Regions from separate parts of the Chromobacterium sp. IIBBL 290-4 genome, predicted to be linked through region 3. Evidence: predicted binding sites of a transcription regulator. Region 3 holds the regulator's gene; each other region holds the start of a gene.
What was found. Region 3 encodes sigma-54, which starts transcription at its own class of promoters, with help from an activator protein. Its sites were predicted from a motif close to CTGGCACGCTTCATGCTT; they were not measured.
Positions count from the first base shown of each region.

Region 1: a site for sigma-54 is predicted at 1,264-1,281, ahead of NKT35_RS04885 (pilin). Genes of this name have one in related genera too.
Region 2: a site for sigma-54 is predicted at 2,858-2,875, ahead of NKT35_RS16150 (4Fe-4S dicluster domain-containing protein). Genes of this name have one in related genera too.
Region 4: a site for sigma-54 is predicted at 1,535-1,552, ahead of glnK (P-II family nitrogen regulator). Genes of this name have one in related genera too.

Region 1 is NZ_CP100128.1:1,047,640-1,052,162, reverse strand. It holds gene NKT35_RS04895 (adenosylmethionine--8-amino-7-oxononanoate transaminase) at 1-1,127, opposite strand, end outside; gene NKT35_RS04885 (pilin) at 1,381-1,836, shown strand; gene NKT35_RS04880 (PglL family O-oligosaccharyltransferase) at 1,987-3,798, shown strand; gene NKT35_RS04875 (PglL family O-oligosaccharyltransferase) at 3,891-4,523, shown strand, end outside.
Region 2 is NZ_CP100128.1:3,450,855-3,455,377, forward strand. It holds gene hypF (carbamoyltransferase HypF) at 1-1,491, opposite strand, end outside; gene hypB (hydrogenase nickel incorporation protein HypB) at 1,473-2,315, opposite strand; gene NKT35_RS16145 (hydrogenase maturation nickel metallochaperone HypA) at 2,328-2,669, opposite strand; gene NKT35_RS16150 (4Fe-4S dicluster domain-containing protein) at 2,935-3,471, shown strand; gene fdhF (formate dehydrogenase subunit alpha) at 3,502-4,523, shown strand, end outside.
Region 3 is NZ_CP100128.1:51,245-55,767, forward strand. It holds gene NKT35_RS00210 (KdsC family phosphatase) at 1-516, shown strand, start outside; gene lptC (LPS export ABC transporter periplasmic protein LptC) at 513-1,082, shown strand; gene lptA (lipopolysaccharide transport periplasmic protein LptA) at 1,072-1,632, shown strand; gene lptB (LPS export ABC transporter ATP-binding protein) at 1,635-2,363, shown strand; gene NKT35_RS00230 (RNA polymerase factor sigma-54) at 2,367-3,761, shown strand; gene hpf (ribosome hibernation-promoting factor, HPF/YfiA family) at 3,831-4,163, shown strand; gene ptsN (PTS IIA-like nitrogen regulatory protein PtsN) at 4,288-4,523, shown strand, end outside.
Region 4 is NZ_CP100128.1:2,387,063-2,391,585, forward strand. It holds gene NKT35_RS10965 (ammonium transporter) at 1-1,117, opposite strand, end outside; gene glnK (P-II family nitrogen regulator) at 1,146-1,484, opposite strand; gene NKT35_RS10975 (accessory factor UbiK family protein) at 1,798-2,085, shown strand; gene NKT35_RS10980 (GNAT family N-acetyltransferase) at 2,234-2,674, shown strand; gene NKT35_RS10985 (YifB family Mg chelatase-like AAA ATPase) at 2,702-4,216, shown strand; gene NKT35_RS10990 (SPOR domain-containing protein) at 4,280-4,523, shown strand, end outside.

The DNA.
Region 1 (4,523 bases), 1.0 Mb from region 3:
AAAGCCCAGATCATGCCGCGGTGGCGGAAGTGGCGGACATCGCCGCGGGCGATCAATGGCTGCATCTTGCGCGTCCACTCTTCAGCCTTGACGCGGTTGGCGGCCAATACGTCCTCATCCTCGAAAATGTCGAGAACGGCCAGCGCGGCGGCGCAGGCGAGGGCGTTGCCGGTGTAGCTGTGCGAGTGCAGGAAGCCGCGCGCCACATCGTCGTGATAGAAGGCCTGGTAGACGGCGTCGCGGGTCAGCACGCAGGACAGCGGCAAAAAGCCGCCGGTGATGCCCTTGGACAGGCACAGAAAATCCGGCGTGATGCCGGCTTGCTGATAGGCGAAGAAGCTGCCGGCGCGGCCGAAGCCGACGGCGATCTCATCGGCGATCAGATGGACCTGGTATTGATCGCACAGCCGGCGCAGTTCGGTCAGATAGACCGGGTCATGCATCGCCATGCCGGCGGCGCCCTGCACCAGCGGCTCGACGATGACGGCGGCGATCTGGTCGCAGTGTTTGGCCAGCAGGTTTTCCAGCGAGCGGGCGGCGCGCAGCGCGGCATCGGCCGCGCTCTCGCCGGGAGCCGCCAGCCGCGCGTCCGGGCTGGGCGCGCGCAGGCCGGGTTTCAGCAAGTCGGCGTAGGTGGAGGAAAACAGCGGCACGTCGGTCACCGCCAGCGCGCCGACTGTTTCGCCGTGGTAGCTGTTCTCCAGGCTGATGAAGCGCGTCTTGCCGGGCTGGCCGCTGTTTTTCCAATAGTGGAAACTCATCTTCAGCGCGATTTCGGTCGCGCTGGCGCCGTCCGAGCCATAAAACGCATGGCCCAGGCCGGATAGTTTGGCCAGCCGTTCCGATAGCTCCACCACCGGGCGGTGGGTGAAACCGGCCAGCATCACATGCTCCAGCTGGTCCAACTGATCCCGTATCGCCTGCCGGATGCGCGGATGGCCATGGCCGAACAGATTGACCCACCACGAGCTGACACCGTCTAGGTAGCGATTGCCGTCAAAGTCGATCAGCCATGCGCCTTCGCCGCGGGCGATGGGCACGATGGGCAGCCGCTCGTGGCGCTTCATCTGGGTGCAGGGATGCCAGACGGCGTCGAAGCTGCGTCGCAGCCAATCTTGATTGCTCATGGACAGGGTCTCCGGTGGGGGTGGGGGGATGCTAGCACAGCGGCAAAGACGGGGCGATGTGACGCAAAACGTCAGCTTGTGCCTACTTTGAGCAAAGGCTTTCTTCCTGGATGGCCGATGGGATGGTTTTGGCAGGATGGCATGCATCCTGCTAAACAGAGATAGGCAGGCTGCCGATGGCGGGCCGGCATGGAGAATGATAAATCAACCGAACAGCCAAGTCCGGCCACGCCGGGCGCTCTGGGAGCGGCACATGAAGACGAGAAAACAGCAGGGTTTTACCTTGATCGAGCTGATGATCGTGGTGGCGATTGTCGGCATTCTGGCGGCCATCGCGATTCCGACTTATCAGGACTACACCAAGCGCGCGAAGGTAACGGAAGGTTTGTCCCTGGCGGATGCGGCCAAGACGGCGGTAACCGAGTATTACTCCACCAATAACGGCTTTGCCGCCGCAGGCAACTCCAATTACGGGCTTGCCGCCTCCATTACGGGCTCTTCCGTATCCGGGGTGAATGTATTGGCCAGCGGCGTGATTCAAATCACCTATACTTCCGCTGTGTCAAGCGGCGCCTTGCTGGATATCGTGCCAACCGCCGCTTCCGGTTCATTGACCTGGACCTGCACTTATCTCGGCACCGGCGCCACCGCGATCGCATCCGGGAATCAGCTTAGCGCAAGCTGGGTGCCGACCACCTGCCGCCAATAAGCGCGGAAGCACGATGGGACAAGAGGGGCGCGAGGGCGCCTCTCTGCATTTGGGAGAGGAGGGCCGGTGGGTCGCTCACAGCATGGCGCTTTAGGTATGACAGGGCATGGGCGGGCGATTAGGCAGGGCATCCGGCTGGCGGACTGCGGGATGTTCGCGTTTTTCGCGCTGTGTTTCGCCCTGCCGTTTCTGAATTGCGCCCGTTATTCGCCTTTGCAGGATTGGTGGACCGATGCCTTGGTGGTGTTGGCTATCGGCCTGGTGGCGCCGTTTGCGCTGAGACGGGGTAGCACGGGGCTCAGCTTGCCTGCGTTTGCCGTATTTCTCGCTTTGTCCGCTCTTTATCTTTCTTTCGTCAATGTGCTGTTGCTGGACAATGCGCAAGGCAGCAGCCAGGCGGTGGCCAGCTTGCTGGCGATGATGTTGCTGGCGCTATGGCTAGGCAACCGAGTGGAAATGCCCTTGCCCGCCATCTGCATGCAGCTATGCGGCGCGGTGTTGCTGGGCAATTGCCTGCAAGTGGCCCTGGGGCTGATCCAGGCTCTGGATTTGGCGCGGGCGACCCAGGGCTGGGTGTTGTACGACTACCGCGCGCCGACGGCGATCATAGGCAATCTGGCGCAGCATAATCAGTATGCGCAATACTTGTTTTGGGGCTTGCCGGCGGCCTGTTATCTGTATGGCCGGCGCAGCCTGGGAGGCGTCTGGTGCGCCGCGCTGGTTTTCATTTTATGTTTGATGATCACCTGGTCCGGCGCGCGTTTGCCGCTGGCCTATGGCCTGGGATTGTGTCTGCTGGCCTGGTTCTGGATACGCCGAACGCCGGCGGATGAGGTTTTGAGGCGAATGGCGGCGGCGTTGGCTGTTTCGGTTTTCCTGCTGGCTTTGGTGCAGCTATTCAATAGCGACATCGTCTGGGCGCTGAATAAATTGGGCGTGCCGATCCAGGCGGTGAGCGGTTCGGAGCGCTTGCTGGACGAGGGGTTCGGCGCGCGCCGCCGTGTGGAGTGGAGCAAGGCTTGGCTGGTGTTCCAGTCCCACCCTTGGGTGGGCGCGGGGCTAGGGCGCTACGCGGCGCAATCGGTTTGGCTGGAGGCTTTTGGCGCTTTCCCCTTGTATCCGGAAAGCCGGCTGTTTACCCAAAGCCATAATCTGGTTTTTCAGCTGTTGGCGGAAACGGGCGCGCTTGGCGCGGCGCTGGTCGCCGCCGGCCTGCTGTTCTGCCTGCTTCCTTTCTTCGGCAAGGGGCGGCAGACGCCGGAAAATCTTCTGCTGATTGCTCTGGCCATGGTCCTGCTGGCGCACAGCATGTTTGAATTCCCGCTGTGGTATCTGCCCTTCTTGGCGATGTTGACGACGGTCTGCGCGCTGGGCCCCGCGCCGCGTTGGCGGGTGCCGACGCGAACCGCCGCGCTGCGTTGGCTGTGCATGGGAAGCGGGGCGTTGATGTTGGCTTATGTGCTCAGCGGCGGTTTCATTTTCAAACGTTTTCTGGAATACAGCGCGCCGAGTCTATCGGTTCAGGACAATGTCCAACGCATCGAGTATCTGGGCAGGCTCGCGCTGAACCCTTTGTGGAGCAAACAGGCGGATCTGGTGATGGGCAATTATCTGCTCCCGGACCGCAAGCATCTGGATATCAGTTTGCCTTTCTATGAACGCTTGGCGAAGGATCAGCCTTTTGTCGTCGTGCTGTTGCGGCTGAGCATCTGCCGGGCGTTGGCGGGGCAGGTGGAGGGCGCCAGAGAGGCGATGGCCGAGGCGATTGCGAACTATCCTGATGAAACGCCTAAGTTCGTGCTTTCGCTGCAAGGCTGGCCCGACCCGGAAATCCGGCCATTGCGGGAGATGGCGCTGCGCGCGGCGCGGGCTTATCAGGCAGGCGGGCCGGAAACCGAAGCCGGGCGTCTGGCGGCGGTGAAGACTGTAGTGGCGCCGGTTGAGAGGCGTCTGACGTTTTGAGCTTTGTAACGCGCCGACACACTTGATGGGTTTTGCCGGGGCGGCGCATGCGGTATGCTGCCCGCTTCCCGCTATTTGACATCTGATCTGCCATGACTTTTCAGAAGATTCCCGAGCGCCTGGCGCTGCTGGCCTTGTGCCTGATCGCCATCGTGCCCTTCGCTTCGCGCGTCCACTTCGTGCCCCTGCCGCAGTGGTTCGGCGAAATCAATGTAGTCTGGCTGCTGCTGGCGGCCGGACTGTTGCTGCTGCCCAGCGGCCGTCTGTTCGACGCCGTGCCGCGCGCCAGCGGCTGGTGTTTGGCGCTGGCCGCCGCTTGGGGCTTGCAGCCGCAATTCGTCCATCTGCTGTTTCCCGGCATGAGTTATGTCACGGCCCTGGGCTGGCTGGCGCTGGCCTTGCTGGCCTCGATGACGGCCTCGCTGCGCGGCGCTTTCGGCGACCGCGAGTTCGCCGTCTGGCTGGCGCGGGCGATCATTGTCGGCGGCCTGGTGCAGTCCTTGATCGGCGTGGCGCAGTTGACCGGCATGGCGCCGGCGCTGGGCCTGTTCTACGACGGCTCGCATCCCACCAGCAATATCTTCGGCCACATCGGCCAGCGCAATCAGTACGCGCATTACCTGATGTGGGCCATGGTGTCCGGCGTTTACCTGTTCGCCGTACGCCGCTTGGGCAAGGGCTGGCTGATCGTGCTGGCGCTGTGGATGGCGCTGATGCTGGCCTGG
Region 2 (4,523 bases), 3.4 Mb from region 3:
CTGCACCGCCAGAGCGAGGATATCCAAGCGTCGGGCCCAACGTTTGGCCAGATGCGTGCTGAAGTAGTCGGGATGCAGGTCGTGGGCGATATAGGCAGGCTGGCTGGCCAACAGCTTTTGCAGATGTTCGGCGGCGGCTTCCAGCGCCTGGCAATTGGCCACGCGGTCCAGGTCGCCGATGTGCTGCGACAAAAACGCCTCGTTGCCGCGGGTCAGGCACAGGGTGTTTTTCAGGTGCGCGCCCAAGGCCAGCACCGAAGGCCCGCCGCGCGACAGGGCGATGGCGTTAGGCGTGTAGCCGCGGCCGCGGCGCAGCAATTGGGCGCGCCCCTGGCTGCCCACGCGCAGCACGCTGTCGTCGCAACGGGTGACAATGTCGCGGTCATGCTCCAGCACCGCGTCCGCCAGGTCCGGCAGCAGGGCGCGGGCGGCATCGTTGTCTGTAATCAGCGGCTCGCCGTGGAGATTGGCGCTGGTCATCACCAGCAGCAGCGGCTGGGGCTGGTTCAGCCAGTCCAGTCCGGTTGGCCGGCCGGCGGCTTCGTGGAACAGCAGGTAATGCAGCGGGGTGTAAGGCAGCATGACCCCCAGCCAGGCGCTGTCCGGCGCGACGCCGCGCAGGGCGTGTTCGCAAACGGCGGTTTGGGGCAGCAGCACGATGGGGCGCTGCGGCGAATTCAGCATCCGGATGGATAGCTCGTCCGGCGCGGCCATTCCGTGCAAAGAGGCGGCGTTGGCGGCCATCACCGCCAGCGGTTTTTCCTCGCGCGCTTTTCGTTGACGCAGCCGGGCTACGGCTGCGGCGTTGCGGGCGTCGCAGGCCAGGTGGAAGCCGCCTAAGCCCTTGATGGCGACGATGCCGCCGGCCAGCAGCCGCCGCAGGGTTTCCCGCAGCGGATCTCCCCGCACCGGGCCGTCTACGTCGCGCAGCGTCAGCCGCGGGCCGCAGTCCGGGCAGGCATTGGGCTCGGCGTGGAAGCGGCGATGCCGCGGATCGCTGTACTCCTGCAGGCAGGCCGGGCATTGCCCAAAGGCCGCCATGCTGGTTTGGGCGCGGTCGTAAGGCAGGCTGCTCACCAGGGTGTAGCGCGGGCCGCAGTCGGTGCAATTGATGAAGGGGTAGCGGTAGCGGCGGTTGGCCGGGTCGAACAATTCGGCCAGGCAGGCGTCGCAAACGCAGCTGTCGGCGCCGATGGCGGCGCGGCTGCCGCCTTGGGCGCTTTGGCGGATGGCAAAGCCGCTGCTGCCAGTTTGATCCGGCAGCGGACGGCGCTGGATGCGGTCTATGCGCGCCAGCGGCGGTTTTTCCGCCAGCAGCCGTGCGGCGAAACCATCCAGCTCGGCGCGGCCGCCTTGTAGTTCCAGCGTGACGCCGTCGCCGTCGTTGCGTATCCAGCCGGCCAAGTCCAGCTCGCCGGCCAGCCGGTAGGCGAAGGGGCGAAAGCCCACGCCCTGGACGATGCCGGTCACAGTCAGTTGTTCGCGCGCCATGTCGCGCCCTCCAGGCCGCAGCCGGCGGCCAGCCAGTCCAGCCATTCGCCGCAGCCTTCGCCGGTTTTGACCGACAGCTGGATCACCGGCAGGCCGGGGCGCACCTGGCGCGCCATGCGGATGGCGGCGGCGACGTCGAAATCGAGGTGCGGCAGCAGGTCTATCTTGCTGATGATCAACAGGTCCGCCGCGCGGAACATGTCCGGGTATTTGAGCGGCTTGTCTTCGCCTTCTGTCACAGACAGGATGGCCACCTTGTGCGCTTCGCCTAGATCGAAGGCGGCGGGGCAGACCAGATTGCCTACGTTTTCGATCAGCAGCAGGCCGCCGTCCGGCATGGCCTGGTCTTGCCGCAATTGCGCCAGCGCCTCGGCCACCATGCGGGCGTCCAGATGGCAGCCCTTGCCGGTGTTGATCTGCACCGCCGGCGCGCCGGCGGCGCGGATGCGTTCGGCGTCGTTGGCGGTTTGCTGGTCGCCTTCCACTACCGCCAGCGGCGCGCGTCCGGCCCAGCGGACTATGGTGTCGGCCAGCAGGCTGGTTTTGCCGGAGCCGGGGCTGGACACCAGATTGAGCGCGAAGATGCCGCGCTCCGCCAACAGGCGGCGGTTGCGCGCGGCGCGGGCATTGTTGTCGGAGAGGATGTCCTGCTCGATGGCGATGATGCGTTCAGTTGGCGTGTCGGGCGCATGGACCGCGTCCAGCGGGCCGGATGCCGGGCCGGACACGCGGTAGCCGTTCCGCGGCGCGGCATGCGAGTGTTCGTGGCGGCGTTTGCCGTTGATGCGTAGTTGTCCGTGGCCGCAGCCGCAAGTGGTGCACATGATGCTTGCCTCCTAGCTGATTCCGATATCGATCACCCGCATTTCATCGCCGCCTTCCAAACTGAGGTTTTCGCCGTCGCAGCGCGGGCAGCAGGCCGGCAGCGCGCTTAGCTCGGCCTCGCAGCCGCAATCTCCGCAATGGGCCAGGGCGGGGCGGCGCTCGGCCTGGAACTCGGCGTCCTCGGCCAGGCTGCCGCGCGCCGCCAGCTGGCAGCAATACAGCAGGGTGTCTGTCTCTACATGGGCTAGCAAACCCAATGCCAGGCGGACGCGGGTGACGCGGCGGGCGCCGGCGCGGCGCGCGGCGGCCTCGGCGATGTGGACCACGTTTTCCGCAAGTGTCAGTTCATGCACGGTTTTTTCTCCTGGATGCGCTATGCGGGGCGCGGCTGCAGGCTTGCTCTCGCGAGGCCGTCGCGGTGTCGAGGCGTCGACACTTTTGTCGATGGCGTCGCGGCGCGTCTGGCGTCGACACCGGGCGCGACAGCTGGGCGATGCCGCTTTCTCTTTCCGAATCAGCCGCTTGCTGCGCGGCATCCGGGCTGGCACGGCTTATGCAATATCGAAGCGAGTCCTGCTATCGACATTCGGGCGGCCGCCGCCGCTTGAGGAGGTTGAAATGAATCGGTTCATCATCGCTGAACCCCAAAACTGCATAGGCTGCCGCACCTGCGAAGTGGCGTGCGCCCTGGCCCATGCGCCCCATCCCGGCGAACCATTGTCGCCGGATACCTTTCACCCCCGGCTGACGGTGATCAAGAGCGCGCGCATCAGCACGCCGGTGCTGTGCCGGCAGTGCGACGACGCGCCCTGTCTGAACGCCTGTCCAAGCGGGGCGATTGTTTACGCCGGCAATAGCGTGCAAGTGCTGCAAGAGCGCTGCGTGGGCTGCAAGACCTGCATGGTGGCCTGTCCTTACGGCGCGATGCAGGTGGTGACCGAGCCGCAACGGCCGCAGCCGGGCAGCTTCTCCACGCGCCAGCTCAAGGCCAAGGCGCTGAAGTGCGATCTGTGCGCGGGCAAGCCGGCCGGACCGGCCTGCATCGCCACCTGTCCCACCAAGGCCTTGCGCATGGTGGAGCCGCAGGCGCTGGAGGCCGCCATGAAAAAACGCCGGCAGCAAGCCGCGCTGGACACGCCGGCGCTGCCGCTCTGATCGAACGCATCGCGCAAAAGGACAGGAAAAATGGAGAAGGTAATTTCGGTTTGCCCGTACTGCGGTTCGGGCTGCAAGCTCAATCTCTTGGTGGAAAACGGCAAGATCGTCGGCGCGGAAGGCGCGGACGGCGTCACCAATCAGGGCGAGCTGTGTTTGAAGGGCTATTACGGCTGGGACTTCCTGAACGACACCAAGCTGCTGACGCCGCGCTTGCGTCATCCGATGATACGCCGCCAGCGCGGCGGCCAATTCGAGCGCGTCAGCTGGGACGAGGCGGTGGCCTTCGTGGCAGGCAAGCTGGGCCAGATCAAGCGCGAGCACGGCCCGGACGCCATCATGCTGACCGGCTCTTCGCGCGGCACCGGCAACGAATCCAACTACATCGCGCAGAAGTTCGCCCGCGCGGTGATCGGCACCAATAATATCGACTGCTGCGCCCGCGTCTGCCACGGGCCGTCGGTGGCCGGCCTGATGGCCACCTTGGGCAATGGCGCGATGAGCAATTCGATCTGCGAGATCGAGGACAGCGACTGCATCCTGGTGTTCGGCTACAACGCGGCCGATTCCCACCCCATCGTCGCCCGCCGCATTCTCAAGGCCAAGCAGAAGGGCGCCAAGATCATCGTTTGCGACCCGCGCTACATAGAAACCGCGCGCGTCGCCGATCTGCATTTGCAGCTGAACAACGGCTCCAATATGGCGCTGGTCAATGCCTTCGCCAATGTGCTGATCAGCGAAGGTCTGTATAAGCCGGACTTTATCGCCGAGCACGCCGAGGGTTTCGAGGAGTACAAGGCCGCCGTCGCCAAGTACACGCCGGAATACGCGGCCGAGATCACCGGGCTGCGGCCTGAGCTGATCCGCCAGGCCATCCGCATGTATGCCGCCGCGCCCAGCGCCACCATTTTGTGGGGCATGGGCGTGACCCAGTGGGGCCAGGCGGTGGACGTGGTCAAGGGCTTGTCCAGCCTCGCCACGCTGACCGGCAATCTGGGGCGGCCGAATGTCGGCGTCGGCCCGGTGCGCGGCCAGAACAATGTGCAGGGCGC
Region 3 (4,523 bases):
ATTTCCGAGCAGGCCCGCAAGGTGAAGCTGCTGATCATGGATGTGGACGGCGTCATGACCGACGGCCGCATCTACTACAACGCCCAGGGCGAAGAGAGCAAATCGTTCTATGTGCAAGACGGCCTCGGCCTGCGCCTGCTGCAATCCACCGGCGTGCAACTGGCCATCATCTCCGGCCGCGCCGACCGTTGCGTCGAACATCGCGCCAAGGCGCTGAAGATCGACCACTACTATGGCGGCGTCCACGACAAGAAGGTGGCGCTGGCCGACGTATTGAAAAAGACCGGCCTGACCGCCGAGCAATGCGCCTTCATCGGCGACGATCTGATCGACCTGCCCATCCTGACCCGCGTCGGCCTGGCCGTCGCCGTGCCGGAAGCGCCGCCGCAGGTTCGTCAGCATTGCCATTACGTCACCGGCAATCCCGGCGGCCATGGCGCGGTGCGCGAGCTGACCGAAATGATCATGCAGGCGCAAGGCACCTTCGACGCCATCGTGAACGGATATCTGGAATGAACCGACTGCTGCGCTCACATCGCCTGTTTCCGGTGCTGCTGATCGGCCTCACCGCCATGCTGACGCTATGGCTGGACCAGATTTCGCGCTGGGACACCCACAAGCGCGATCTCGACCCCGACAAACCGGAATACGTGGCCGAACATATCACCGCCACCCGCTACGATCCGCAAGGCAAGCTGCAGGACCGGATGATCGCGGACCGAATGTGGCAATACCCCAGCAAGCCGGACGCTTTCTTCGAACACCCCGAGCTGTTCCAGTATCAGCAAGGCGTGATGCAATACCATGTCATCGGCGACAGCGGCCGCTACAACAACAAAACCCGGCAAGCGTACTTCGACAAGAAGGTCACGCTGATCAAGCCCGCCGACAGCAAACAGCCGGAAACCCGCTTGCAGAGCAGCGCCATGCTGGTGGACACCGCCAAGAATGTCGCCAGCTCCCAAGCGCCGTCGGTGGCCTACCAAGGAAAATCGGAGGCCCACTCCATCGGGTTCGTTTATCAACAGCAATTGGGCCTGCTCAATCTGCTCTCCAAGACCAAGATCATCTATGCCAAATAACACCCGCACTCTGCTGGCCAGCCTGCTGCTGGCCGCTTCCGCTTTGGCGCACGCCGAGCTGGCCGACCGCGACAAACCAGTGGAAATCACCAGCGACAACGGCTGCGTAATGGATCAGATCAAGGGCGTGTCCACCTGCTCCGGCAATGTGGTGGTGGTGCAAGGCACCTTGCGCCTGAACTCCGACAGATTAGTCGTCACCCAAGACAAGGCCGGCAATCAGACGCTGCACGCCACCGGCCGCATCGTGACTTTCCGTCAAAAGATGGATAACAACCAAGGCTGGGTGGAAGGCCAAACCAGCCAGCTGGATTACGACAGCGCCAAGAACCTGGCGGTGCTGACCGGCAATGCCCGCGTCAAGCGCAATGGCGACCTCTCCATCGGCACGATCATCCGCTACAACACGCTGGATCAAACCTATGAAGTGGTCGGCGGCGGCGCGGCGGCCGGCGCGCAAGGCCGCACCACCGTGATCATCCAGCCGAAGAAAACCGCCTCCCAGCCCGCCGCTGCCAGCAAGCCGGCGGCAGGGAGCGCCAAGCCATGACCATGAAGCCCAGCACCCTCTCCGTCGCCCACCTGAAAAAGCGCTTCAAGAAGCGCACCGTGGTCAAAGACGTCTCGCTGCAGATCTCCAGCGGCGAAGTCGTCGGCCTGCTCGGCCCCAACGGCGCCGGCAAAACCACCAGCTTCTACATGATCGTCGGCCTGATCGGCGCCGACGACGGCGAAATCCAGCTCGACGGCGAAAGCATCACCCACTACGCCATCCACCAGCGCGCGCAGATGGGCCTGGGCTATTTGCCGCAAGAAGCTTCCATCTTCCGCCGCATGACGGTGGAAGAGAACATCGCCGCCATCCTGGAGATTTCTGGCCGCAAGGGCAAACAGCTGGAAAAAGAGCTGGACCTGCTGCTGGACGACCTCAACATCGCCCACTTGCGCGACAGCAATGCCTTGTCGCTGTCCGGCGGCGAGCGCCGCCGCGTGGAGATCGCCCGCGTGCTGGCCACCCGTCCGCGCTTCATCCTGCTGGACGAGCCGTTCGCCGGCGTGGACCCGATCGCGGTGATCGACATCCAGAAGATCATCTCCTTCCTCAAGGGCCGCGGCATCGGCGTGCTGATCACCGACCACAACGTCCGCGAAACGCTGCGCATCTGCGACCGCGCCTACATCATCAGCGACGGCTCGGTGCTGGCTTCCGGCGAACCCGAAGAACTGGTCAATAACGAGAGAGTGCGCGAGGTCTACCTCGGCGAACACTTCCATCTGTAAGCAATGAAACAGGCCCTCCAGCTCAAAGTTTCCCAGCAGCTGACGCTGACGCCCCAACTGCAACAATCGATCAAATTGCTGCAGCTCTCCACGCTGGATCTGCAAGCGGAAGTCGAGCGTTTTCTGCTCGACAACCCCTTGCTGGAGCACAGCGACGAGCCGCGCGAAGCCGATAGCCCCTCCGACCGGGAAGACGCGCCGGCGGAAAGCGCGGCGGACGATGCGCGAGACGGCGATGGCGGCGAATTGCTGGAATGGGGCGGCGGCAGCCGCGCCGCCGGCGACGACGACTTCGACCCCATGCTGAACGTGCCGTGCCAGGTCACCCTGCGCGAGCATCTGCTGGCGCAGTTGGGCGAGGTGGCGCTCTCGGATCGCGATCGGGCCATCATGCGCCTGCTGATCGAAGAGTTGGACGATGACGGCTATCTGCCGGTGCAGCTGGAAGAGCTGGCCAGCAATATCCCGCTGGAGCTGGAGCTGGACAGCGACGAGCTGGCGGTGGGACTGCGCCTGCTGCAGCAGTTCGACCCCGCCGGCGTGGGCGCGCGCTCGCTGGCCGAGGCGCTGGAGCTGCAGCTGCTGCGCCGTCCCGGCCAAGAACCGGGACACGCCCTGGCGCTGACTATCGTCCGCGAGCATCTCGCGCTGCTGGGCAACCGCGACTACGCCCGCTTGAAAAAAACGCTGGGCTGCGGCGACGATCAGCTGCGCGAAGCGCAAACGCAGATCGCCAGCCTCAATCCCCGCCCGGCCGCCGGCTTCGTCGAGGGCGAGGTCCATTACGTGATTCCCGACATCAGCGTGCGCAAACGCCGCGGCCGCTGGGTGGCCGAACTCAACCGCGCCGCCATGCCCAAGCTGCGCGTCAACGGGCTGTATGAGCGCATGCTGGCCGACAACCGCGGCCAGAACGGCGAAATGTCGGGGCGGCTTCAGGAGGCGCGCTGGCTGGTGAAAAACATTCAACAGCGGTTTGACACCATCCTGAAAGTGGCGGAAGCTATTGTTGAACGTCAACAATTGTTCTTTGAACATGGCGAAGTGGCGATGCGCCCGCTGATCCTGCGCGACATCGCCGAAGAAATCGGCCTGCACGAATCCACCGTCTCGCGCTCGACCAGCCAGAAGTATCTGCTATGCGCGCGAGGTTTGTTCGAGCTCAAGTATTTCTTCGGCAGTTCGCTGGAAACTGAAAGCGGCGGAGAGTGCTCCGCCACGGCGATCAAGGCCCACATCCGCGGCATGGTGGAGTCGGAAAATCCGGCCAAGCCGCTGTCGGACAGCGCCATCGCCGATGCGCTGGACAAGCTGGGAATACAGGTTGCCAGACGCACCGTAGCCAAGTATCGTGAAGCCATGCAGATTCCTCCCGTGAATCTGCGCAAGACACTGTAAAGCGCCACAGCAGAATACCAAGCCGCCCGGCGACCCATCCGGGCGGATAACACCAGAAGGAGCTAGGGTATGAACCTCAAAGTTACTGGTCTGCATCTGGAAGTCACCCCGTCGCTGCGCGAATACATCGAAAGCAAACTGGAGCGCATTACCCGACACGTCGACAATGTGATCGATATCTCCGTCACCCTGTCGGTGGACAAGCTGGTTCAGAAGGCCGAGGTTAACGTACACCTGTCCGGCAAGGACATCCACATCGAGGCCACCGAAGCCGATCTGTACGCCGCCATCGACCTGTTGATGGACAAACTGGATCGCCAAGTGCTGAAGCACAAGGAGAAGCAGACCGAGCACCGCGCGGTGGGCTCGGGCGAGTCCTCCCAGGCGCAAGCCTCGCTGTAAGGCGGCTCAAATGGCAACGGGAACCAGGCGGTTCCCGTTTTTCTTTGCGCCTGCCGGTTTTCAGTACTATCAAGGCAACGTAGAATTCCAGCTTTCTCCCCAAGCCGCATGCATAACTAAAGATATGAACCTCATCGGCAAGATCCTGACCCCGGACCACGTGCTGCTGGATCTGGACGTCGCCAGCAAGAAGCGGGTGTTCGAGCAGGTGGGCCTGTTGGTGGAAAACACCCGCGGCATCGCCCGCAGCGAAATCTTCGACAGCCTGTTCAGCCGTGAAAAACTCGGCTCCACCGGGCTGGGCCAAGGCGTGGCCATTCCCCATGGCCGGGCCCGCGGCCTGAAGGAGGCCACCGGCGT
Region 4 (4,523 bases), 2.3 Mb from region 3:
CGAACACGCCGGTCAGCAGCGCGCCCAGAATCCCGCCCACGCCGTGGACGCCGAAAGCGTCCAGCGAGTCGTCATAGCCCAGCATGTGCTTCAGACCGGTGGCGCCCCAGAAACACACCACGCCGGCGGCCAAGCCGATGATCAGCGCGCCCTTGACGTCTACAAAGCCGGCTGCCGGGGTGATGGCGACCAGCCCCGCCACCGCGCCGGAGGCGATGCCCAGCACCGACGGCTTCTTCTTGGTGGCCCATTCGGCGAACATCCAGGCCAACGCGGCCATCGCGGTGGCCACCTGGGTGGTCACCATCGCCATCCCGGCGCGGCCGTCGGCGGCGCCGGCGGAGCCGGCATTGAAGCCGAACCAACCCACCCACAGCATGGACGCGCCAACCAGGGTCAGGATCAGGTTATGCGGCGGCATGGCTTCCTTGCCGAAGCCGACGCGCTTGCCCAATACCAGCGCGGTCACCAGGCCGGCCACGCCGGCGTTGATGTGCACCACGGTGCCGCCGGCGAAGTCCAGTACGCCCTTGTCGCCCATCCAGCCGCCCGGCGCCCATACCCAGTGCGCCACCGGTACGTAAACCAGCAGCGACCACAGCGCCATGAAAACCAGCATCGAGGAGAACTTCATCCGCTCGGCGAAGGCGCCGGTGATCAGCGCCGGGGTGATGATGGCGAAGGTCATCTGGAAGGTCATGAACACCGATTCCGGAATGGTGCCGGCCAGCGGATGCACGGCCAGCTTGCCGGCATCTTTCATGAACACCATGCCGTCCAGCAGAAAGCGGGACAGATCGCCGAGGTAGGGCGTGCCCACGGTGAAGGCCAGGCTGTAGCCGACCACGACCCACAGCACGGTCACCAGCGCGGTGATGGCGAAACTTTGCATCAGGGTGGCCAGCACGTTTTTCTTGCGGACCATGCCGCCGTAAAACAGCGCCAGGCCGGGGATGGTCATGAACAGGACCAGGGCGGTAGAGGTCAGCATCCAGGCGGTATCGCCGGAGTTGATGACTTTGACGGCGGCCACGGCCGGTCCCGCGGGCGCGTCGGCCAGCACGGGTAGAGACAGGGCGGAAAGGCCGGCAGCGAGTGCAGCGAGTTGCTTTTTCATTATGGTTTCCCCAGTGTGCGGCGGCGTGTCAGACGGCGTCGGCGCCGGTCTCGCCGGTGCGGATGCGGATCACTTGCTCCAGCTCGTAGACGAAGATCTTGCCGTCGCCGATTTTGCCGGTGCGGGCGGACTTCTCGATGGCTTCCACCACTTGGTCCAGCAGCGCGTCGTCGATGGCGATTTCCAGCTTGACCTTGGGCAGGAAGTCGACGACGTATTCGGCGCCGCGATACAGCTCGGTATGGCCTTTCTGGCGGCCAAAACCCTTGACTTCGGAAACGGTGATGCCTTGCACGCCGATGGCGGACAGGGCTTCTCGAACTTCATCCAGCTTGAACGGCTTGATGACGGCGGTGACGAGTTTCATGGCGGCTCCTTGGGTAGGGACGATGGCGGATGACTCCGTGCAAATGACTTACGCAGGAATCGTGCCAGGCGTGGGAGAACTCGCTAGGAAGTATGGTGCAGCGCAAAAAATAGTTGGGCTGTCCTTTGTAGCACTTTCCTTGTGCACCGGCCTGTTCTAGTCTGCACCTCTTTGGTGCGCGTTTTGCGTTGCATCATGTTCTCGTACTGGCGAGGCGGGATGGCCGAGGCGAGCGTAATGATCGGCAAGCGCGAGTTTCACGGCGGTTTTTGCTACACTCCGCATGACGTCTAGACACCGCAGGAGCGAAACCATGTTGAGCCAGAAACTGTTCGAAGAAATCAGCGCCAAAATCAGCGAAACCATCGCCGCCAGTCCGGCCAAGGACATTGAAAAGAACGTCAAGGCCATGATGGCGTCCACCTTCGCCAAAATGGATCTGGTCACCCGCGAGGAGTTCGATGTGCAGCAAGCGGTATTGGCCCGCACGCGCGAGAAGTTGGCGGCCCTGGAGTCGCGCTTGGCTCGCCTGGAAAGCGAGGTGTTTCCGGAAGAGGCCGCCGCCAATGTGGAGGCGCAGTCCGAGCTGGGCCATTCCTGAGCAAGGCCGGTGGCTTGAGGGGTGCGCCGCAAGGAGCGCGCTGGGGCTGCTTGCATGGCCTGGGCGATATGGCCGGCCTTTGCCATGCCCAGGCAGCTGAGCGCCGCGGGTGCGGTTTGGCGCCGCCTCGGCGCAAAGGGAATCCCGCATGACCGCCATTCATTTTGAGCCCGCCAGGGAGCAAGATGCCGAGGCCTTGGTGAGCTTGAGAATTGAAGCCATGCGCCCCAGCCTGGAGCGCATAGGCCGCTTCGACCCGCTGCGGGCCCGCGCTCGTTTTTTAGACGGCTTTGTTCCGCCCTGCGCCAGGCATATCGTGTGTGATGGCGAGCGCGTCGGCTTCGTGGTGGTGAAAGAGGGAGTGGGCGAGTGGCTGCTCGACCATCTGTATATCCGCCCCGACCGCCAGGGGCAAGGCATCGGGCATGCGGTATTGCAAAGCCTGTTCGCCGAGGCGGATGCGGCCGGGCGGCCGTTGCGGGTGGGCGCGCTGCGCGGCAGCGATTCGAACCGCTTTTATGTCAGACATGGCTTCAAACCCGTGGGGGAGTCCGAATTTGACATTTACTACCTCAGGCATCCAGGCTAGGACGACGCGCGCGAAAGAGGCGGCCTGATGTCGCTCGCCATTTTATACTGCCGTGCCCTGCAGGGCATGCAGGCGCCGGAAGTGACCGTAGAAGTGCATCTGGCCAATGGGCTGCCGCAATTCACCATCGTCGGTCTGCCCGAAACCGAGGTCAAGGAAAGCCGCGACCGGGTGCGGGCAGCCATCCAGACCAGCGGCTTCGAATTCCCCGCCCGCAAGATCACCGTCAATCTGGCCCCGGCGGATTTGCCCAAGGATTCCGGCCGTTTCGATCTGCCCATCGCCATCGGCATTTTGCTGGCGGCTGGGCAGGTAAAACATGAAGACATCTCCCAATTCGAATTCGCCGGCGAGCTGGCGCTGAGCGGCGCCTTGCGCCCGGTGCGCGGGGCTTTGGCCATGGCCTGTCATTGCCATGGGGCGGGGCGAGCCTTCATGCTGCCGACGGCCAGCGCGGCGGAGGCCGCGGTGTTGGGGAGCGCGATCATTCATCCCGTGGCGACGCTGGCGCAAGCATGCGCATGCCTGAATGGCTTGGAGACCATGCCGGTCTGCCGTTTGGCGCAGCCCGCAGAGGAGGCGGCGCTGCCCTTGTACCCGGATTTGCAGGATGTCAAAGGCCAGCATCTGGCCAGGACCGCATTGGAGGTCGCGGCAGCCGGCGGCCATAGCCTGCTGTTGATGGGGCCGCCCGGCACCGGCAAGTCGATGCTGGCCTCTCGGCTGCCGGGGCTGTTGCCGCCGTTGTCGGAGCGGGAGGCCCTGGAGAGCGCGGCGGTGCAGTCGCTGGGCAGCCAGGGGTTCGCCGCCGAGCGGTGGATGCAGCGACCCTTTCGCAATCCGCATCACACCTGCTCGCCCGCGGCCTTGGTGGGAGGCGGCAGCGATCCTAGGCCGGGAGAGATCAGCTTGGCCCATCACGGGGTGTTGTTTCTTGACGAACTGCCGGAGTTTGATCGCAAAGTTCTGGAGGTGTTGAGGGAACCTCTGGAGAGCGGCGTGATCCATATCGCTCGCGCGGCCCGTCAGGCCACCTTTCCCGCGCGCTTCCAGTTGGTGGCGGCAATGAATCCCTGTCCCTGCGGCTATTACGGCCATCCCTCCGGACGCTGCCGCTGCACGCCGGATCAGGTGGGGCGCTATCGCGGCAAGATCTCCGGTCCATTGCTGGATCGCATCGATTTGCAGGTGGAGGTGCCGGCTTTGAGCGTGGAGGAGCTGCAATCGGCGGCGCCGGGCGAGAGCAGCGGGCAGGTCAGGGCGAGGGTGGCGATTGCCAGGGAGAGGCAGTTGGCGCGGCAGGGATGCTTGAACGCCGCCTTGCAGGGACGGCAGCTGGAGTTGCAAACGGGCTGCAGCCAGGAGGCTCAGGCCGAGCTGGCGGCCATAATCCATAAGCTTGGCTTGTCGGCGCGGGCGTATCATCGGATACTGCGGGTTTCGCGCACCATTGCCGACTTATCGGGCGAAGAGCAAGTGAATCGGGGGCATGTTCTGCAAGCGATTCAACTGCGCCGCGTCATGCAAGCCAAGACTTGTTAAAATAGCGATAAAACACAACCCGGACGGCAAGATGCGTCCGTTTGACAATAGCGGTAACGGTGAATGGCTAATCGAGATCTGAAAAACACCCCACGTCCGGCCCGCGGGCGCAGTGGCTCCTCTTCTACTTCGTCGCGCAGCGGCGGCGGCGGGATGATGGCCGGCATCATCATCGGCTTGATCGTCGGCGTCGCCGTGGTGCTGGGGCTGGCGATGTTCCTGAACCGTTCGCCGGCGCCGTTCCAGTCCAAGAACGAACGCAAGGCGGAGACCTCCCAGGCGCCGACCGAAGTGCTGGCGCCGGGCA